2 regions of the Bacillus sp. FSL K6-0138 genome follow, and region 1 is predicted to be linked to the other one. Evidence: riboswitches for the same ligand, from Rfam matches in the RefSeq annotation. Region 1 holds a riboswitch; the other holds the start of a gene.
What was found. A riboswitch is a leader RNA that binds a small molecule or an ion and turns the genes downstream of it on or off. The one in region 1 is predicted to bind cyclic di-AMP.
Positions count from the first base shown of each region.

Region 2: it holds a riboswitch for cyclic di-AMP, as region 1 does, so the genes downstream of both, kdpA (potassium-transporting ATPase subunit KdpA) here and MHB78_RS03195 (APC family permease) in region 1, are expected to answer to the same signal.

Region 1 is NZ_CP150286.1:594,837-606,188, forward strand. Features, by position in the region: gene MHB78_RS03150 (SDR family oxidoreductase) at 1-205, shown strand, start outside; gene MHB78_RS03155 (D-lyxose/D-mannose family sugar isomerase) at 221-724, shown strand; gene MHB78_RS03160 (pyridoxamine 5'-phosphate oxidase family protein) at 1,124-1,546, shown strand; gene MHB78_RS03165 (lipid II flippase Amj family protein) at 1,977-2,786, shown strand; gene MHB78_RS03170 (LCP family protein) at 2,959-3,900, shown strand; gene MHB78_RS03175 (DUF3817 domain-containing protein) at 3,924-4,220, opposite strand; gene MHB78_RS03180 (carboxymuconolactone decarboxylase family protein) at 4,294-4,704, opposite strand; gene MHB78_RS03185 (Lrp/AsnC family transcriptional regulator) at 4,822-5,256, shown strand; gene MHB78_RS03190 (DNA topoisomerase III) at 5,320-7,503, shown strand; cyclic di-AMP (ydaO/yuaA leader) riboswitch at 7,944-8,090, shown strand; gene MHB78_RS03195 (APC family permease) at 8,193-10,013, shown strand; gene MHB78_RS03200 (pyruvate oxidase) at 10,123-11,352, shown strand, end outside.
Region 2 is NZ_CP150286.1:2,391,473-2,402,824, forward strand. Features, by position in the region: gene sigZ (RNA polymerase sigma factor SigZ) at 1-113, opposite strand, end outside; gene MHB78_RS12630 (aldo/keto reductase) at 246-1,226, shown strand; cyclic di-AMP (ydaO/yuaA leader) riboswitch at 1,652-1,797, shown strand; gene kdpA (potassium-transporting ATPase subunit KdpA) at 2,140-3,807, shown strand; gene kdpB (potassium-transporting ATPase subunit KdpB) at 3,819-5,885, shown strand; gene kdpC (potassium-transporting ATPase subunit KdpC) at 5,900-6,463, shown strand; gene kdpDN (KdpD-like non-kinase potassium sensor) at 6,534-7,691, shown strand; gene MHB78_RS12655 (YdhK family protein) at 7,813-8,370, shown strand; gene MHB78_RS12660 (MFS transporter) at 8,636-9,808, opposite strand; gene yeiL (transcriptional regulator YeiL) at 9,889-10,560, shown strand; gene MHB78_RS12670 (NAD(P)-dependent alcohol dehydrogenase) at 10,742-11,352, shown strand, end outside.

The DNA of each region.
Region 1 (11,352 bases):
GGCTCCGGGGCCGATTTGGACGCCGCTTATCCCGTCGACCTTTTCAGCGGAGAAAGTCGCATCATTCGGAACGGATACACCGATGGGACGTCCGGGACAGCCTGCCGATCATGTCGGCTGCTACGTGCTCCTCGCTTCGGACGATTCCTCTTATATGACGGGGCAAACCCTGCATGTAAACGGAGGAGACTTCATTTCGACATAAGAGGGGGAAGCGAGATTGAAGGTAACAAAGGAAGCGGTCAATCAATATTATCAAAAAGCGGGTATCGTGCTGACGGAGGACGAGAAGGAGCGAATCCAGATCATGGACTACGGCTTAGGCAGGCTGAATGAGCTTGGGCTTCAGCTCTTCGTCTACGTCAATACGGACCGCTACTGTGCCAAGGAGCTCGTTTTGTTTCCTGAACAAACGTGCCCTGAACACCGCCATCCTCCCGTAAACGGGGAAAAGGGAAAAGAAGAAACGTTCAGATGCAGATACGGGAGCGTCTATCTATATGTTGAAGGAGAAACAACACGCGCTCCCTCCGTTCTTCCGCCCCGCGAAGATATCGAATATTTCACCGTCTGGCATGAAATCCGGCTCTCGCCCGGAGAGCAATATACCATTCCGCCAAATACAAAGCATTGGTTCAAAGCCGGAAAGGATGGCGCGGTTATTGCTGAGTTTTCATCAACGAGCACAGACGAACACGATGTTTTTACAGATCCAAGAATTTAGCGAATGGGAGATGCTCTCATTCGCTTTTTTCTTCACGGCTGAATACGGCAGGTGCCGTCGGCAAAATAAAGCCGGAGGAATATTTATTTTCCGTGATTTTATAATGAATCGCTGGATGCACTTTCCGTCTGAAAAAAACCGTTCAAGCTTTCGTGTTTTTCCGGTGACACGTCCGAGTCGCGCAAACTTCGGGGCCGCTTCGCCGTACATTCGGGTGCCTTTACCCGAAAGAGCGTTTCTCCGGTATCAACGGTTTCGGAACACTTTGCGATTTTCAGTAAATATATAGCCCGTATTATGTAATCGGGATGTCCCGTCCATCAGGCTCTGTTGATTGTTTAATATACAAGACGATGTGGAAAAGTAACAATGGATATGATAAAAAGGAGGGATCCTGACATGGATCAGGAACAAATCAAACAAAAGGTGCTGGATATTCTCGACCATCACAAAGTCGGATCGCTGGCAACGGTAGAAGGCGGCAAGCCCCATTCCCGCTATATGACCTTTTTCCACGACGGGCTGACGCTTTATACCCCGACAAGCGTTGAGACGCATAAAGCCGAGGAAATCGAAAACAATCCGAATGTCCACGTGCTGCTCGGCTATGACGGAGAAGGCTTTGGCGATGCCTATCTTGAAATCGAAGGGACGGCGAAGCTGAACGGCTCGAAAGAATTGAAAGGTCAAATGTGGAATGAACGGCTCAGCCGCTGGTTTGAAGGAAAAGACGATCCGAACTTATCCGTTCTCGAAATTCATCCTTCAGAAATCAGGCTCATGAATGAAGGGGAAAGCACGCCCGTAACGCTTGATCTGTAATCTCTGTATCGAACAGTTTGTCAAATGAGAGGAACTGTAGTATAATACAGGACAGCGCCTAAGGAGCAAATAAAAGGAAAGTAAACTTCTTTTTTCTTTCTTAGAAGATGCTTGTTTTTCTTCCTCTGACCGCCCCTAACAGGATAGAGGGAAAAAAGACTTTTTGTTTCACAATTCACACTGGCGCGGCTTCGGAGCCGCAAGGACGATTGAGAGGTAGGGCTTTCGTTGTCTTGGTTTCAGAAATTCCATGGTGTTTACTTTCAAACGGAACGATAGATGCTAATGTCATCTTATGATGATAGATATATTATTTGCTCAAAAAATAAAACGAATGGGAACCGCTTCGGCTTTTGCTGAAGCGGTTTTTAAATTGGCGAAACATTTTTCTCCGATAGACAGTCTTACTTGTAGACTGGAGGAATCGTACATGGATTTTTTGACATCTAAAGTGCTTTTGATTTTCTTTTTTTTGCTGCTGATTCACTCGATCGAGACATTGGCCTATGCGGCACGGCTGTCCGGGGCAAGGGTCGGGTTTATCGCCTCGGCTCTGTCCCTGTTTAACGTAATGGTGATCGTTTCGAGAATGTCCAACATGGTTCAGCAGCCTGTCACAGGAAAGCTCGTCGATGTTGCAGGCACTCATGCGCTTTCGCTCGTGGGGCAGCAGTTTCGGTTTTTAATCTTCGGCTCGACGGTCGGAACCATCTGCGGCATGATGCTCTTGCCGACATTTGTCGCCGTTTTTTCGAGGGCGATCGTTCATTTGGCAGGGGAAAACGGCTCCGTTCTGCACATGTTTCGGAAAGGTCTGACGAAAAGGAGCCTGAAAAACATCAGGCAATACGTGAAAAAACCGTCCGTCCATTATATGAAAGGCTTTCAGCTCCGCTATATTCCGAAACGGCTGTTTGTGTTAAATATGGTCATTACCGCGATTTATACGATCGGAGTCCTCGCCGCTCTTTATGCCGGGGTTCTCGTTCCTGAAAGGCATACAACGGCTGTGATGGCATCAGGTCTTGTCAACGGAGTGGCGACGATGCTCCTTGCGCTGTTTGTCGATCCGAAGGTTTCGGTGCTGGCCGATGATGTGGCCAAAGGGAAACGGAGCTATGTTTATTTGAAATGGGCCTCTGTCACAATGGCGGTATCCAGGGTAACCGGAACGGTTCTCGCACAGCTTTTGTTTATACCTGCATCTTACTATATCGCATGGATGACCAAATGGATGTAGGTGTTATGTAACGAAATGATTGAAAAGCACATCATAATATTTCGTTTTGTAAGATGAATAAGAATAGAGAATAATATTTCGGATGTAATATGCTTTTGCAGCTTTCTTTTATTAATTGTCGGCTGCATCATCCTGTGGTAGTCTATTTGTGGCGGTGATAAAAGTGGATAATGTGAAAAGAGTAAGAGTAAGGGTAAAAAAGAAGAAGAAAAAACGGCGGAAAATCATCAAACGGCTGCTGCTGTTCATTGTACTGCTTATCATTGCTGTTACGGGATACAGCATCTACGAATACCAACAAGGTTTAGCAGAGTCTGACGGAAGCTTTAAAAATGACGGTCAGTTCGAGTTCAACGGTGAAGGCTCGGATTTGGACGAAGTGAACGTTCTCGTGCTCGGAATCGATTCCAGAGGGGAAGAGCATTCAAGATCGGATTCGATGATGGTCATTCATTATGATAAAAAACAAAAACAGCCTAAATTGATCTCGATCATGAGGGACAGCTATGTCGATATACCGGGGCATCCCAAGCAAAAGATCAATGCAGCATATGCATTCGGCGGCCCTGAGCTTGTCCGCAAAACACTTAAGGAAAACTTCGGGTTGAATATCAACTACTACGCCGTCCTCGATTTTAAAGGGTTTGCCAAAATTGTCGATGCGGTGGCCCCTGACGGCATTGAAGTCAATGTACCGAAAAAGATGTCATACGGAATCGGCATGACACTGGAGCCCGGCAAGCAGGTTCTGCACGGCGACAAACTGCTCGGATATGTCCGTTTCAGGCATGACAGGGAGAGCGATTTTGGACGGGTGAGAAGACAGCAGGAAGTATTTGGAAAACTAGAAAAAGAAGCGGTGAATATCGGAAATATCGCGCGGTTACCGAAGATCTTGGGCCTTGTCGACCCGTATGTTGAAACAAACCTTCCAAACGGCGTCATCTTTTCAGTCGGTAAAGATTTCTTGTTGGGAGACACAAAGGAAACGAAAAGCTTTAGGCTGCCTGTTGACGGGTCGTTTACGAATAAAACGGTCCCGACATACGGCGCGGTATTGGATTTGGATCTTGAAAAAAATAAAGAAGCACTGCAGCAATTTCTTGACGAGTGATCCGCCGAATAACACGGCGGATCTTATTTTTGATCATACATTTTTAGGCCCCGGTCGTACAGAAAGTTCCCGAACGGAACAAATGCGGCGACAAGACCAGCGGCAGGCCATTTCAGCGACCACTTCACGGCAAATGTCGCATACAACAGGACCATGAGGTAAAGGATGAAAAATCCGCCGTGAAGCGAGCCTGCAATCGTGACGGCCATCGGATAGCCCGCCCAATATTTCAGAGGCATAGCGACAAAAAGCAGGAAAAGCAGTGACATGCCCTCGATAAACCCCATCGCTCGAAGGCGGCCAATCGGCGTTTGCAGCATGAAATACCTCCTTTTGTCCAATCTTTACCTCTATAATATAGACCAAAAAAGGACAAATAGAACAGGCAGGCGCTTATTTTTCGGCCGGAATTTTCATTAAGGCCCCGAAATATTGCTGTGCCGTCGTAAAGCAGATAAATGCTATAAGCTCTGAGATCTCTTCGTCGGAAAACATCTCTTTCAACACCTTAAACTGGCTGTCTCCGACCCGGTCTCTCTCTGATAGAAATACTTCTGCAAAGCCCATCGCAAGACTTGTTTTTTCAAGATTTGAAGCCTCGGGTTTTCCTTTCGCTTTGCAATATTCGCAGCCGTTCCCCTGGGCAAGCACTCTGCGCACCTGCTCCTTCAGCTCTTTTGATAACAAACCGTCCCCGGCAAGCTCGTCTGCCAAAGCCGTCCATGCTGACAGAATGGAATCGGAATGCCCGAGCAGCCGCTGAAACGGAGTCTCTCCTTTTGCAGAAGGGTTAATTCTTGTCATATTCTGATCACCTCTCCATAATAGTATCTAAATGATGCGAAAATAGGAATTTCGTTTGTAAAGATAGATCTATAAATATTTAAAAAACGAAACGAAAAAAGGAGCAGTTCGTTGCAAATGAATATAGATGAGCTCGATTTTAAAATTATAGAAGAATTAAAGAAAGACAGCCGTTTGTCGATGAGAGAGCTCGGCCGCAAGATCAATCTCTCCGCTCCGTCTGTGACCGAGAGGGTGAGGCGGCTTGAAGCGTTCGGCGTCATTAAGCAATACACATTGGACATCGATTATCAGAAAATCGGCCTCCCCGTCTCCTGCATCATTGAGGCGACAGTGAAAAACGGGGAATACGAAAGGTTTAAAGCGTATATTGAACGCCTTCCGAATATCGAATTTTGCTACCGGATCGCAGGGGCGGCATGCTATATGCTGAAAATAAACGCCGAAAATCTTGAAGAGGTTGAAGCGTTTATCAATCGAACATCGCCTTATGCCCAGACTGTAACGCATGTCATTTTTTCAGAAATCAAAACGAAGGATTTCGAACGTTAGAGACGAACCCTTGTCATCTGTTATAATAAAAGGATGGATGAATAAGAAAGTGAAGTGATGGACTTGGCAAAAACAGTCGTTTTAGCAGAAAAACCTTCAGTCGGCCGGGATTTGGCCCGCGTCCTGAAGTGTCATAAAAAAGGAAACGGATACCTTGAAGGAGACCGCTATATCGTGACATGGGCGCTCGGCCATTTGGTCACATTGGCGGATCCGGAAGGCTATGGAAAAGAGTATCAATCATGGCGCCTTGAAGACCTGCCGATCATCCCTGAGCCTTTAAAGCTCGTCGTCATTAAAAAGACGGGAAAGCAATTCCAGGCGGTCAAATCGCAGCTTGTCAGAAAAGATGTCAAAGATATCGTGATTGCTACAGACGCCGGACGTGAAGGCGAGCTTGTCGCCCGCTGGATCATCGACAAGGCAAAGGTCACGAAACCTTTGAAACGCTTATGGATTTCATCCGTCACAGATAAAGCGATTAAAGACGGATTTAAAAACTTAAAGAACGGCAAAGAATTTGAAAACCTCTACCATTCTGCGGTGGCGCGCGCGGAAGCGGACTGGATCGTCGGCATTAACGCGACAAGGGCGCTGACGACGAAATTCAACGCACAGCTTTCCTGCGGCCGCGTGCAGACGCCGACATTGGCGATGATCGCCAAACGAGAGGAAGACATCAAAAACTTTAAGCCGGTTCCTTACTACGGCCTGCGCGCCGCTGTTGACGGCATGACGCTGTCTTGGCAGGACAAAAAAACGAAGCAGAGCCGGACATTCAACGCATCTGTTACATCGCAGCTTGCACGAGCTCTCCGAGGCAAACAAGCCGTGATCGCCGATCTGAAAAAAACGGCGAAAAAGAGCTTTGCACCGGGCCTTTATGATTTAACAGAGCTGCAAAGGGATGCCCACAAACGCTTCGGCTTTTCCGCGAAGGAAACGCTGTCCGTCCTGCAAAAGCTTTACGAACAGCACAAGCTGGTCACGTATCCGCGGACGGATTCAAGATTTCTTTCGCAAGACATCGTCCCGACGTTAAAAGACCGCCTGGAAGGGATGCAGGTCAAGCCGTACGCCCAGCATGTCACCCGGATTTTGCATCGCGGCATAAAAGCGAACAAAAGCTTTGTCAACGATGCAAAGGTATCGGATCACCACGCGATCATTCCGACGGAAGAGCCGCTTGCGCTCGGCGCTTTAAGCGATAAAGAGAGAAAGCTGTACGACCTGATCGCGAAGCGTTTTCTTGCGGTACTGATGCCGCCGTTTGAATATGAAGAAACAAAGGTCATTGCCGAAATCGGAGGCGAAACGTTTACCGCAAAAGGGAAAACCGTTCAGTCCCAAGGCTGGAAAGCCGTCTATGACTATTTTGATGAAGACGATGATGAGGAAGAAAAGGACCAGACCCTTCCAAAGCTCGCAAAGGGCGATGCGCTCTCCGTCCGCTCATTGACGGAGACAAAGGGGGAAACGAAACCGCCGGCCCGCTTCAATGAAGGAACGCTATTGTCCGCGATGGAAAACCCTGCTGCATTTATGCAGGGTGAGGAAAAAAACCTCGTCAAAACCCTTGGTGAGACGGGCGGCCTCGGAACGGTCGCAACCCGCGCCGACATTATTGAAAAGCTGTTCAATACGTTTTTGATCGAGAAAAAGGGAAAAGAGATTTTCATTACCTCAAAAGGCAAACAGCTTCTTGAGCTTGTCCCGTCAGACTTAAAATCTCCGGCGCTGACCGCCGAATGGGAGCAGAAGCTGTCAGGAATCGCAAAAGGCAAGCTGAAGTCTTCCGCTTTCATCAAGGAAATGAAAGAATACACGAAGCAGACGATCAAGGAAATCAAAAGCAGCAATCAAACATTCAAGCACGACAATATCACGGGCACACACTGTCCGGACTGCGGCAAGCTGATGCTGAAAGTCAACGGAAAGCGCGGTACGATGCTTGTCTGCCAGGACAGGGAATGCGGCCACCGGAAAACGGTCGCCAAACAGACGAACGCCCGCTGCCCAGTCTGCCACAAGCGCATGGAGCTGCGCGGCCACGGGGAGGGCCAAACCTTCGCCTGCGTCTGCGGCCACCGCGAGAAGCTGTCCGTTTTTGAAAAACGCAGAGCAAACGACAAAAACTCAAAAGCGTCAAAACGCGACGTACATGCCTACATGAAAAAACAAAACAAAGATGAACCGATTAACAACGCGCTCGCCGAACAGCTCAAGAAGCTGAAACTTGACCAATAACTTCAAAAACCTGCCAATCGGCAGGTTTTTGCTATATTAATCAAGTATAATGCGAATAAAAAGAAACGTTTCAATCAGAAAATACACGCTGACGGACAAAAAAATCAAAATGAAGATCATTCTTTTTTGTTTCTGATTTCCTCAACAAATTTGAATGAGAAAAAACGGTCAGGAGAAAGGTTGAAAAATAGTCGATATTTTGCAGGATGACTTTCATACTCAGTCCCCGCTTTACGTATATTTTGCCGCTTATACGCTGCCATGACATCCTTCCTGTTTCAAAGAATAATTCCATTGCATGACAAATGGGAAAACAGAGGCGTCCCCTTTTTCAAACAATCGGATAATGTCGTAAAATCCCGTCAAAAGAAACGCTTTTTTATGCTAAAAAAGTATTTACAACAGACATAAACGGGAGTATGATCTCTCTATAAAACGAATAATTAAAATCGCTTAATCTGAATCAGAGCGGGGGAACCATTTTGAGGCATATTATTGCCTTGTGGGGTGAATCCTTTTAAGGTAAGGCAAACTCTCATGAGCCCGAATCCGTCAGCTAACCTCGTAAGCGTTAGGAGAGAGGGAAATCACCTGGGAATAAAATCCGATTCCGCAGGGGCTGTTTGCCTCTGTGCTTTTTTGTGCGGAAAAAATATGGAAATTAACAGCAAAAAGGAGAAGTCAAAATCATGTACAGTACAATAAAGCGCTTTTTAATCGGTAAACCATTGAAATCAAAAGAACTGACAGGACAAAAGATCACAAAGACGAAGGCTCTTGCTTTATTGTCATCTGATGCCTTGTCTTCTGTCGCTTACGGTACAGAGCAAATTTTGATCGTTTTGGCTGCCGTCAGCACTGCTGCATTATGGTATTCATTGCCGATAGCGGTGGGCGTCTTGATTCTTTTGACGGCTTTGATCCTTTCCTACCGGCAGATCATATTTTCTTATCCGCATGGTGGAGGGGCGTATGTCGTTTCAAGGGAAAACCTTGGAGTAAATCCGGGGCTTGTCGCAGGCGGGTCACTGCTCGTCGATTACATTCTGACGGTAGCGGTCAGCGTGTCGGCGGGAACAGATGCCATCACATCGGCGATTCCGTCTTTGCATCCGTACCACCTGATCATCGCGGTCGTCCTTGTTCTATTCATCATGATATTAAATTTGCGCGGATTAACGGAATCGGCCTCGATTTTGGCCTATCCGGTTTACTTGTTTGTCGCGGCTCTCTTGATTCTCATCGGAGCGGGCATTTTTAAATTGATGACCGGACAAATTGAACCGGCGGAGCATGCGGCAATCGGGACGCCTGTCGCCGGACTGTCCCTGTTTTTGCTGCTCAAGGCTTTTTCATCAGGCTGTTCAGCTTTGACCGGGGTTGAGGCGATCTCAAACGCGATCCCGGCTTTCAGGGATCCGGCGCCGAAAAATGCCGCGAACACGCTTTTGATGATGGGAATCCTGCTTGCCGTTCTGTTTTCGGGAATTACGGTGCTCGCCTTCGGCTACGGCATCATGCCGAAAAGCGAAGAAACGGTCGTATCCCAGATCGCATCGGAAACGTTCGGGCGTTCATTCCTATACTATTTCATTCAGGGAACGACATCGATGATTTTAGTATTGGCTGCCAACACCGGATTTTCAGCCTTCCCGCAGCTTGCGTTTAACCTGGCCCGGGATAAATACATGCCGAGAATGTTTACGGTTAGAGGAGACCGCTTAGGCTATTCAAACGGAATCATCTTTCTCGGCTTTGCTTCGATTTTGCTGATTCTTTTGTTTAACGGACAGACAGAACATTTAATTCCGTTATACGCGGTCGGCGTGTTCATCCCGTTTACGCTTTCTCAAACGGGTATGTGCTTGAAATGGATCAGACAAAAGCCGGAAGGCTGGGTATTGAAAATGATCATTAATGCAACAGGCACGGCGATCTCTGCAGTTGTTTTGCTCATTCTGTTTATCACGAAGTTTCAGGTTGTATGGCCGATCGTTGTCTTCATGCCGATCGTCATCTGGATCTTCTATGCGGTCAAAAGGCACTATGATGCCGTCGGCGAACAGCTTAGAATGACAGGCAAGCCTTTGGAGCCGATCGAAGGGAACGTCGTCATCGTCCCTGTCGCCGGCGTGACCCACGTCGTCGAAAAGTCGATCCAATACGCCAAAACGTTGTCAGACCAGGTCATCGCGGTTCACGTATCGTTTGATAAAGAAGAAGAGAAAAAGATTGAGAAAAAATGGGAGGAGCTGCAAAACGGCGTCAGACTCGTTACTCTATACTCCTCATACCGAAGCTTAATTCATCCTTTGGAAAAATTCCTGGAAACCGTGGAAGCGAAAGCGGCGAGCTACAACTATTCCGTCATGGTTCTCGTTCCGCAGTTCATTCCGAAAAAAAGCTGGCACAACATTCTTCACAATCAGTCAGCATTTTTGCTGCGCTTGAGGCTGCTGTGGAAAAAAGACATTGTCATCGCCACGCTCCCATACCATTTTAAAAAGTAAAAAGCTTGCAGAGCCTGAGTCTCTGCAAGCTTTTTTTGCCTGCAATATGCCGCAGAACGTTTGAACGGAAAAGGGAGGTGGTAACCAGACAGAAAAAGGGGGACGTGACATGGCAAACAAAACCGCAGGAAAAATAGCAGCAGAACTGCTGGAAGAATGGAATATCGATCATATTTACGGCATGCCGGGAGACAGCATCAACGAATTCATCAACGAATTGCGGCATGAGCGAAACAGCCTCCGCTTTATTCAGGTGCGCCACGAGGAAACAGCAGCCCTTGTCGCATCCGCTCAAGCAAAATTGACGGGCAAAATCGGCGTATGCCTTTCAATTGCAGGTCCGGGAGCCGTTCATCTGCTCAACGGGCTGTATGATGCAAAAGCCGACGGCGTTCCTGTGCTCGCCATTGCGGGACAGGTAGCTTCAAGCCAAATCGGCAGGGATGCGTTCCAGGAAATCGGTCTCGAAAGAATGTTTGAGGATGTGTCCGTTTTTAATCAGCAGGTGCATTCGGCCGAGGCGCTCCCCGACCTTTTAAATCAGGCGCTCCGGGAAGCTTACAGCCAAAAAGGGGTCGCCGTCCTCACCGTATCGGACGACCTGTTTGCGGAAAAAATCAAGCGGAAGCCGGCCTATACGTCGGCGCTTTATATCGAAGGCGGGCTGCATCCGAAAAAAAGCCAGCTTTTGCAGTGCGCCCAACTGATCAACGAAGCGAAAAAACCGGTGATTTTGGCGGGAAGAGGAATGAAAACGGCGAAGGAGGAGCTTTTGGAATTTGCCGATAAAGCGGCAGCGCCGATCGTTATTACGCTTCCGGCGAAAGGCGCCGTTCCCGACCGCCATCCTCATGTTCTCGGAAATCTCGGTCATATCGGCACAAAGCCCGCTTATGAGGCAATGGAAGAATGCGATTTGTTGATCATGCTTGCGACGTCGTTTCCTTACCGGGAGTACCTCCCGGAAGATACGCCTGCGATTCAGCTTGATAACGATCCTGTGAAAATCGGGAAGCGCTATCCGGTCACCGCAGGGCTCGTCTGCGACGCTAAAACAGGCTTGGCAGAGCTGACAAAGACCATTGAACGGAAAGCAAACCGTTCGTTTTTGGAGAGCTGTACGGATCATATGAAAAAGTGGCGGTACCATGTTGAAAAGGACGAACAGCGGGCGACTTCCCCGCTCAAGCCGCAGCAAGTGATCGCAAGGCTTCAGGATGCGGCTGCGGACGATGCAGTTTTGTCTGTTGACGTCGGAAATGTAACAGTATGGATGGCCCGCCATTTTGACATGACCAATCAGGATTTTATCATTTCAAGCTGGCTCGGTACGATGGGC
Region 2 (11,352 bases), 1.8 Mb from region 1:
TTCATAAATACGATTTGCACTAAATCATCAACTGCCGATTGGTCTTTGACTCTAAGCGCGATAAATGTTTTTAACGGCTCATGATATCTATTCCATAGATCTTCTACATTCACTTCAATATCCTTCTGCTGCATTTTGCGTCCGTTTTACATTTGCTTCGTCTTCTTTATCGTAACAGGAAGCCGGGAAGTTGTTGAATCATTTGCTTCACTGCTTACAAAACATTGTATAAGGAGAGGATTGTCATGAAATATACTTTTTTAGGAAGAACGGGATTGCGCGTCAGCCGTTTGTGCCTGGGGACGATGAACTTTGGAGTGGATACAGATGAAAAGACAGCATTCCGCATCATGGACGAAGCGCTCGATAGCGGCATACAGTTTTTTGATACCGCCAATATCTACGGCTGGGGTGAAAATGCCGGATTGACGGAAAGCCTCATCGGAAAATGGTTTGCCCAAGGGGGGCAGCGCCGCGAAAAAGTCGTCCTGGCGACGAAAGTGTATGAACCGATATCTGATTCAAACGACGGACCGAACGATACAAGAGGCCTGTCTCTTTACAAAATCAGACGCCACCTGGAAGGATCTCTGAAGCGGCTGCAGACCGACCATATCGAACTGTATCAAATGCATCATATCGACCGGCGGACCCCGTGGGATGAAATATGGGAAGCATTCGAGGGCCAGGTTCGATCAGGCAACGTCGACTACATCGGCTCAAGCAACTTTGCAGGCTGGCATTTGGTCAAAGCACAGGCAGCAGCCGCGAGACGCAATTTCATGGGGCTTGTCACAGAGCAGCATAAGTATAGTTTATTAGAGCGGACGGCGGAAATGGAAGTGCTGCCGGCTGCCCGGGATCTCGGCCTTGGCGTAGTGGCATGGAGCCCGCTTGCAGGAGGGCTTCTCGGAGGCCGTGCGCTAAAAAAGCACGCCGGAACCCGAACGTCCCAAAGGGCGGATTTAATCGAAAAGCATCGAACACAGCTTGACAGATTTTCGGCTTTATGCAAGGAGCTGGGGGAGAAAGAAGCCAATGTTGCGTTGGCATGGGTGCTTACAAATCCGGCGCTCACCGCACCGATTATCGGGCCAAGAACCGTAGAACAGCTGCGGGATGCGATCAGAGCGGTCGAAATCAGTCTGGAAGAAGACGTGCTCAGCGAGCTGAATGACATTTTTCCCGGACCTGGAGGGGAAACACCTGAGGTATATGCCTGGTAGACGTATTGACGAAAAGTTATTTCAGTAAATCTTTCAAACATCAGAAAAATGAGCTGTGCCGCCGAGAGACATCCCGATCGCCGGCCGGCTCATTCCTGGATTTCAGACTGCTACAGTTTCTTGATCACTTCCGATCCTGACTGTTTAAGGCTGAAAATTTTTGCAAGATTCACTTCATGACAAGACGATTGAGCATTTCTCGTTTCATTTTTATTTTTTTAATAAATTAAAATGCTGGAAGAGATGTCAAATGATTTTTGTGAAACAGAAAGAAAAACAGAGATACAGAAAGTAAATAGGATATATGAAGTTAAAAATCACTCAAAATCATCTCATTTCATCATTTTTAATGTTTTATCAAACTTTACAGTTCAATTTAACGAGAGTAATATAAATCTCATCAAAAATCTGAATAAAATTTCCAATTATCGTAACCGCTGAATTCCAGTTTGGAAGCGGGGGAACCATTTTTGTGGTACTGCCACTTGGGGTGAATCCTTTTTTAAAGGTAAGGTGACTCTTTGCACCTGAATCCGACAGCTAACCTCGCAAGCGTTTAAAGAGAACCCAAATACGTGCGGAAAGCACGGTTTCTTAACTGTGCCCTAAAAAAAGCCGTAAGAGGTTTGTTCTCTTGCGGCTTTTTTTCATGCCGTTTTACAGAAAACAAAGGGGGTGATGTACGTGTTGGATTTTTTGATGCTGGTCATCTTTGCCGCTTTGGTATCAATGATTCTTTTATTGGCCAAATGGGCTGAACATACAATCGGTCACCAACCAAAAAAATAACCGTGAAAGGAGAAGCGCAATGATTCTATTGATAGCTGCAGTTATCGCGCTGTTTACCTATTTGACATACGCCTTGCTTCATCCGGAAAAGTTTTAGTAAACACAAGTGGGGGTTGAAGAAATGATTTTGTTTATTTCAATATGCGTCATCGTATTGATTGCACTTTTGTCAGCTAAACCAATGGGTCTTTACATTGCTAAAGCATTTGATTACGGCCCATCCAAAATCGACAGGCTGTTTCTCCCGGCTGAACGGTTATTTTACCGAATTGGCGGTGTGAAAACGGAAAATCAATCTTGGAAGAAATACGCGGTTTCCTTAGTATTAACAAACGCGGTCATGATCTTGATTGTTTATGCGGTCTTTCGGCTGCAAGGAATATTGCCGTTAAACCCGACGAATGTCAGCGGAATGAGTCCTTCGCTTGCGTTTAATACGGCAATCAGTTTTATGACCAATACGAATTTGCAGCACTACAGCGGCGAAATCGGTCTTTCCCTGTTTTCGCAAATGTTTGCGATTATCTTTTTAATGTTTACGGCGCCTGCCACTGCGTTGGCCGCGGCAATTGCCATGATTCGGGGCCTCGCCGGAAAACCGCTCGGAAACTTTTATGTTGATCTGGTCCGCTGTATTACCCGGATTCTGCTTCCGGTTGCAGCGGTCATGTCCCTTGTTTTTGTCGGTCTCGGCGTTCCGCAAACAGTTGATGCATCTGTAGTGGCAAAAACGCTGGAAGGAGGGGACCAAACGATTTTACGCGGACCCGTTGCATCCTTTTTATCCATAAAAGAGCTGGGAAACAACGGCGGGGGATATTTCGGAGCAAACTCTGCACACCCATTTGAAAATCCAAATGGGTGGAGCAATGCGCTGCAAATGTTATTAATGCTGCTTATCACCGTTTCACTGCCGTTTACGTATGGGAAAATGGTCGGAAACCCAAAACAGGGGCGCATTCTCTTTATCTCGGCGGGACTTCTCTTTTTATTCATAATGGGTGCAGCTTTTATGGCGGAATCCAACGGGAACCCGGCAATCAATGAAATGGGAATTCAGCATGAAGCCGGCAGTCTGGAAGGAAAAGAGGTCCGCTTCGGAACCTGGTATTCATCCTTGTATGCCATGGTGACAACGGCAAGTGAAACGGGTGCGGTCAATGCCATGCACGACAGCCTGATGCCTCTGACAGGATTGCTGGCCATGGCCAATATGATGCTGAACACCGTCTTCGGCGGATTCGGAGCCGGATTTATGAACATGCTGCTGTATGCGATGATCGCCGTGTTCTTGTCTGGTTTAATGGTTGGAAGAACACCTGAATTTTTAGGCAAAAAAATTGAAGGCAAAGAAATGAAGCTATTGGCTGTCACGTTGCTGATTCAGCCGCTGTTGATTTTAGGGGCGTCTGCACTTGCCCTCTATACCCCAATGGGACGGGAAGCCATCTCGAATCCCGGTTTTCACGGGATCAGCCAAATTTTGTACGAATTTACGTCCTCAGCGGCAAACAACGGATCGGGTTTTGAAGGGCTGAAAGATGGAACAGCGTTCTGGAATATGTCAACAGGGATTGTGATGTTCATCGGCCGCTATATTTCAATTGTTACGCTTTTGGCAGTCGCCGGATCTTTGCTTGAAAAAAGAACGGTCCCTGACACCATCGGTACGTTCCGGACCGATTCGGGTATATTTGGCGGTATTTTCGTCACGGTGATTCTGATTGTCGGGGCATTAACCTTTTTCCCTGTGCTGGTTTTGGGACCTGCCGCAGAATTTTTAACTTTATAGGAGGGCTTACAGTGAACGATTTCAGCAATGCCGAACGGCAGCACGGAGCGGATTCGGTTCGGAAAACGAATAAAACCCTTAATAAAACGATTGTAAAAGAGGCGCTTAAAGACGCTGTTTTGAAATTGGATCCGCGCATCATGATTCGAAATCCGATTATGTTTGTCGTTGAGATAGGCTTTTTTATCTCGGTTTTAATTTCCGTATTCCCGCAATTTTTCGGGAGCATGGCGCCCGTCTGGTTTAATGCGGCGGTCTCCGTCATTTTACTGTTCACGGTTTTGTTCGCCAACTTCGCCGAAGCTCTGGCTGAAGGGAGAGGAAAGGCGCAGGCCGATTCTTTAAAACAGACGAAGAAGGGAATATGGGCCAATCAAGTAGTTAACGGGAATATAGAAAAAGTTTCATCTTCCGATCTTCGCAAGGGCGACATCGTCATCGTCTCCCAGGGAGAAATGATCCCGAGCGACGGCGAAGTGATCGCGGGTCTCGCTTCAGTCGACGAATCGGCGATTACCGGCGAATCAGCGCCGGTCATAAAAGAGGCGGGGGGCGATTTCAGCTCTGTTACGGGAGGAACCCGTGTTGTCAGCGATTCGATTAAAGTAAAAATTACAAGCGAACCAGGAGAAACGTTTTTGGATCAGATGATTGCCCTTGTTGAAGGAGCGGAAAGGCAAAAAACGCCGAATGAAATCGCCTTGAATACGGTTTTGACAAGCTTAACGATCATCTTTCTCATCGTCGTCGTTACACTCCCGTTTTTTACCGGCTATCTTGGGTTTCAAATCGATCCGGCGGTCCTGATCGCTTTGCTGGTCTGCCTGATTCCTACGACAATCGGAGGTCTCTTGTCGGCGATCGGCATTGCAGGCATGGATCGAGTGACCCGCTTTAACGTACTTGCCATGTCGGGAAAAGCCGTCGAGGCGGCAGGCGATATTAATACGATTATTCTTGATAAAACCGGAACGATCACATTTGGAAACCGGATGGCAAGCGAATTTGTGCCAGTCGGTGATGAAACGCTCCAATCCGTCGGTGAATACGCGGCGATCAGCTCTATTCACGATGAAACGCCTGAAGGCCGGTCCGTCATCGACCTCGCCAAAAAACGGGCCATCGAATACGACCCGGCGGCTGAAGGAGAATGGATCGAATTTAAGGCGGAAACAAGAATGAGCGGCGTTGATTTGACGAATGGCAGAAAGGTCCGTAAAGGCGCCGTCGATGCCGTGAAAAAGTGGGTTGAAACAAACGGAGGAAACATCCCGCCGGACCTTGACAGGGAAAGCGGGCGAATTGCAAAAGAAGGCGGAACACCTCTGGCCGTTGCGGCAGACAATAAAATCTACGGTTTAATTTATTTGAAAGACACCGTAAAACCGGGGATGAGAGAACGCTTTGAAGAACTTCGGAGAATGGGCATCAAAACGGTGATGTGTACGGGTGATAATCCATTAACGGCGGCTACGATTGCCAAAGAGGCCGGCGTGGATGATTTTATCGCGGAAAGCAAACCGGAAGACAAAATCAACGTGATCAAACGCGAACAAGAGGAAGGTAAGCTGGTCGCCATGACAGGAGACGGCACGAACGATGCCCCGGCGCTGGCCCAAGCTGATGTGGGGCTGGCCATGAACAGCGGGACAACGGCGGCCAAAGAAGCGGCGAACATGGTCGATTTGGATTCCAACCCGACGAAAATCATTGAAGTGGTGTCGATCGGAAAACAGTTGCTTATGACTCGCGGTGCTCTTACAACGTTCAGCATCGCAAATGATATCGCCAAATATTTTGCGATTATCCCGGCGATGTTTATGCTGGCGATTCCTGAAATGAAAGTGCTGAATATCATGGGACTTGCTTCACCAATGTCAGCCATTTTGTCGGCGCTCATTTTTAATGCGGTAATTATTCCCCTGCTTGTCCCTTTAGCAATGAAAGGGGTCGCATACAAGCCGATGAGCTCAAATGCTTTGCTCGCCCGCAACCTGTTGATATATGGACTTGGCGGAGTGCTTGTCCCGTTTATCGGAATCAAGCTGATTGATCTTATGCTTCAGATATTTGTATAAGGTGGGAGATTACAATGAAAGAAATAGGTGCAATGATAAGAATCAGTTTATTGCTGTTGATTGTGTGCGGGCTTATGTATCCACTGGCCGTTACGGGAATCTCACAGGCCGTGATGCCGAAAAAGGCGAATGGAAGCCTTATTTACAACCGAAAAGGAGAGGTCATCGGCTCTGAATTAATCGGGCAGCAGTTTACTGATCCGTGCTTTTTTAACAGCAGAGTATCCAGCATCGGCTATGATGCCTCAAGTTCCGGATCGCCAAATGAGGCACCCTCAAATTCCGAGTTATTAAAACGGGTCAAAACATCAATCTCTGAATGGAAAAAGGAAAATCCGGATGTTCCCGTCAGCAAACTGCCGATTGACCTAATCACGAACTCTGCCTCGGGGCTTGATCCTGACATCAGCCTGGCCGCCGCATATGCACAAATCCCAAGAATCAGCCGTCTGACAGGGATTTCAAAGGCAGAACTCGAACAATTAGTTGAACAGCATGTCAAGAAGGCTTCCCTTTTCAGCGAAGCCCGCGTCAATGTTCTGCTGCTTAATATCGATCTGAAAGAAGAGCTGAAGTAACGGCTTCTCCCCCTGTGCCTGCCCCGGGAGACACAGGGGGAATCATTAACGAAAGACGGAGATGCATATGATGCGAAGAAAACATATCCGAGATTATCGAAAGAAAACACCGGAAGAACTGCTGGCTGAAATCGAACAGCTGAAAAGAGGACATTGGACCATTTATATCGGATCAGCTCCGGGCGTAGGGAAAACGTATCGAATGCTGCAGGAAGCCCATGATGTAAAACGCGAAGGCATAGACGTTGTCATCGGTTTGATCGAAACGCATAACCGGACGGAAACGGCCGCATTAATAAAGGATTTAGAGGTTATTCCTAAACGGAAAATTGAATATAAAGGAAAAGTCCTCAAGGAAATGGATGTTGAAGCGATCATTGAGCGAAAACCCGACCTTGTCATCGTCGATGAACTGGCTCATACGAATGTACCCGGTTCCAAGAATGAAAAACGACACATGGATGTTGAAGATATTTTGAAAGAAGGCATCAATGTTATGTCTGCGGTTAACATTCAGCATTTTGAAAGCGTTCATGACATCGTACAGCATGTGACCGGCGTTAAGGTAAGGGAACGGATTCCCGACCGGATTTTAGATCTGGCGAGCGAAGTCATCCTTATCGATGTCACGCCGGAAACCCTGCAGAAGCGCCTGAAAGAAGGAAAGATTTACGAAAAGCATAAGATTCAGCAAGCTTTAACCCATTTTTTTACAAAACATAATTTAGCCGCACTGAGAGAGCTTGCTTTACGTGAAGTCGCCGACGATGTAGACGGCCGAATGGAACGTACAAATGGGCTGAATGGGAATCATCGGCCAAGAGGAACAAATGAAAAAATACTAGTTTGTATACAGCACGGCAAAAATGCTGAAAGGCTGATCCGCCGCGGTTGGCGAATCGCGAGCCGCTTAAAAGCCGATTTATTTGTTCTGAATGTTTCCCGCAGCACGATAGAAAACATATCGGCCGGCAAAAGAGCTCAAATTAAACAATGGAAACGGTTTTCTGCACAATTCGGCGCCGAGTTTATTTTTAAAATCGCAAACCAGCGCCATATTTCAGAGACGATTGCCAATGTGGCAACGGAAAAAAGCATCACGCAAATCGTTCTTGGACAATCTGCGCGGTCGAGATGGGAAGAAATCAGAAAAGGATCGATCGTAAATACGATTATGCGCCATACCGACGGAATCGATATTCACATCGTTTCTGATGAAAAAAAGTGAGATACTGATCCGGTGTTCTCTATGACGCCCTCTTTTTTTGAATTTGATAAGCGATCTCCATAAGTTCTGCACATTTTCGTTTTATGATATTGGCAAATACCATTAGAAGGAGAGTATGTGCATGCGAAAAAAACGATTTGTTCCATCATTGTTTGCTGTTCTTCTTATCGTACTTGGCGCTTGCGGAAACACAAACACGGATAAGGATCATGCAACGAACGGAAACAATGAAGACACGCATGAGATGGATCACAGCAACATGGAAGTCCCTGAAGGTTTAAAAGAAGCAAAAAACCCAACATATAAAGTGGGAACGAAAGCGATCATGAACGCAAATCACATGAAAGGCATGAATGGCGCTGAAGCGACGATCACCGGCGCTTATGATACTGTCGTCTATGCCGTTTCATATACACCGACAACCGGCGGAAAACGAGTCGAAAACCACAAATGGGTCGTTCAAGAAGATATCAAAGATGCCGGCGATAAGCCGTTCAAACCGGGGGCAAAAGTAACCTTGGAGGCCGACCATATGAAAGGGATGAAGGGGGCAACCGCCACAATCGATTCGGCGGAAAAAACGACGGTTTATATGGTGGATTATAAGCCGACAACCGGCGGGAAAGAAGTGAAAAATCATATGTGGCTGACCGAAAGCGAGCTTTCGCCTGCTGATTAAATGAGCCAAAAGAGCTTATTCGCCTGAGTAAGCTCTTTTTTATTGTGCATTTGCAGCCGGCACAAAGAACGATGAAAAACATGTACTGATCCTAAACATAAACATGTCATTTGTATGTAAAAAAAGAAAGAGGGGCTAACAGATCAAATTCAAAAGAACGAAACTCGCTGAATTAACCATTTCCTACAATCCTTCAGGAGCCGGCCTTCCCGGATGAGCATCGTGTTATGTTCCAGCGAGGAATAAGTGAAAAGCTGTAAAAAAACTAAATCGAAAGTGAGATTTCTTTTCTAAGTTCCAGTTTTCGATATAAAAGCGCAAGCATCATCGATGGAATCGTACAAACAATCATTCCGATAAAGGCATATCTTGGCTCAATTTCGTATAAATAGCCGCCGAAAATTGTAAACACGGCAGTGCTCCAACTAAGAGCCAATGCTGAATATATACCTTGTGCTTTCGGAATTTGCACATGTGAAATATTTTTTATCAAGTATTTCATAAAGGCATAGTGCCCCATAGCAAATGAGCATGCATGGAGGGTTTGCGCTATACAGAAAACCATTACATTAGGAAAGGCAAATACTAATATCCAACGTACGGAAGAACCAAATGCCGCCATTGCAAGCAAGGAGCCTACTGAAAAATTGTGAAATCTCCGGTCTGCGATTGAGAAAAAGATAATTTCTGCAATCACGGCAATGTTAATTATTACACCTATTAAATATTGCGGTGCATGAATTTCTTGTAAAAAGAGATAATCATAATTGTAATAAGAAGCATGTGCCGCCTGGAGTAAGATGACTATAACCAGTACCAAACGAAAGCGCTTGATCCGGAGTAATTTTAACATACTCCTTTTTTGTGTTTGGTCTGCCGGCGGCTTTTTAGACAGAATCATAGGCGCAGGCATGAAACCGAGACATACCAATACGGCTATACCAAGTAACAGCGCCCATAAAATAACTTCATCTCCAATTATCCCAGTAAAGATGGATAGAAACATGCCGGCCGAGATGAATCCAATAGATCCCCACTGCCGGCTTCTCCCGTAATGCCTTAATTGGCCGCTTTGCACGAGAGCTCCGGCGGCGCTATCAAGAGCGGGCATGAATGCAGGGTAAAAAAAATGGAATACTACTGTAACGATAAGCAAGCTGGTAAAGGAACCCGCCGGAATATAAAACAGAATAGCAACCAGCGTACCGATTCCCGCCCCATTCAATAAGGACTTGCTGCTAAATTTCCCTGACAAATAAGGAAAAGCAGCCAATGTGGAAAGGCCTCTTGCAACCAAACCCAGGCTCATAATCAAACTGGCTTGAGGAACCGTAATCCCTTTTGTATGAATGATCCATCCCGTCCAATAAGGCAGAAAAATGCCCCATGTCATAAAAAAACTAAAAAACTGTATGCTCATCCAGCGATGTGTGTTCATTCTGCATCCCCCCATCGTTTGCATGTTATCATGTAAACAGATAAAAAAATATGAGATATCTCATATTATCGGGGTGGATGATGGAAATCTACAAGGGTGAGAAAAAGCGGCAGCAGTTGGAGAGGCACTCTATTTCGCATCTGTTTTCTTTTCCAGTTGAAGAGTTTATGGAAGTGCACGAGTATCAGCGCGATGAATGGATGATTCGAGAAGGTACGAGAACGGAGTTCCTTTTTTACGTTATTGAAGGAAAAGCCAAAATATATGTCACACATCAAAATGGGAAGGTTTCCTTAATTAATTTTATCAACGCAAATGATTATATCGGAGAAATGGAATTATTACATGAGGCGTACTATACAAAAGGAGTTCAGGCATCAACGAAGACCGTTTGTTTTGCGCTTCCTGTTCATCGCTGTCGCAAACAATTAATGGAAGATGCAAAATTTCTGCGTGAATTAACCAAGTTTTTAAGTATAAAGGCAACACTTATGGCTGCAAAGTATTCCCAAAGCCTTGCATTTCCGCTTGAACATCGGCTTGCGGATTTTATTTTGCAAACAGCTGATGAAGGAGTTTATAAGGAGAAACATGTAACCGTTTGTGATTATTTAGGCGTATCCTACCGTCACTTATTGCATGTGATGACACAATTTTGCGATAAAGGTTATTTGCAAAAGGAAGGGCGGAATTTTCGCATTAAACAGTACGATTCCTTATATAAACTGACAGAAATGTTGAAAAATAAGTAGACTTTCAGACAAAATTAAATTTTACAGTAATCCATTAAGGAGATTCAGACATTCAATTCTGCAGTATGGGCGGCTTTCTATTACTTTTTAGCTAATTCAGCCAAAAACCCTTGTGTTAAAGTTCACTTTAAGGTTTAACATATTCTTGTATCTTTTGATGAAGAAAGGGTGGGTTTATATCATGTGTAACCATAAAAGCATACCAAGCCGCGTGCTAAGCGCTCCAAGCGCAAAAGCAAAATTCGAACTGACGACGATTGAGCGGAGAGATTTACGGCCAAATGATGTTTTAATAGATATTAAGTTTAGCGGTATTTGCCATTCTGATATCCATAGTGCTTATGATGAATGGGGCGGCGGAATCTTCCCGATGGTTCCGGGACATGAAATTGCCGGAGTCGTGACAGCAGTAGGAGGGGACGTGACCAAATTTGCCGTCGGCGACCGCGTCGGCGTCGGCTGCTTTGTTGATTCCTGCGGAGAATGCGAATACTGCCTGAATGGCGAGGAGCAATTTTGTACAAAAGGCGTAGTCCAAACGTATAATTCATTAGACTATGATGGAAATCCGACGTACGGCGGCTACAGCCAAAAAATCGTTGTAAAAGAAGATTTCGTCGTCCGCATTCCAGACAATTTGGACTTGGATGCGGCAAGCCCGCTGCTGTGTGCAGGCATCACTACGTACTCTCCTTTGAAACATTGGAACGCCGGACCCGGCAAGAAGGTTGCCATTGTGGGAATGGGCGGTCTCGGCCATGTAGCCATCCAATTCGCGCATGCGATGGGTGC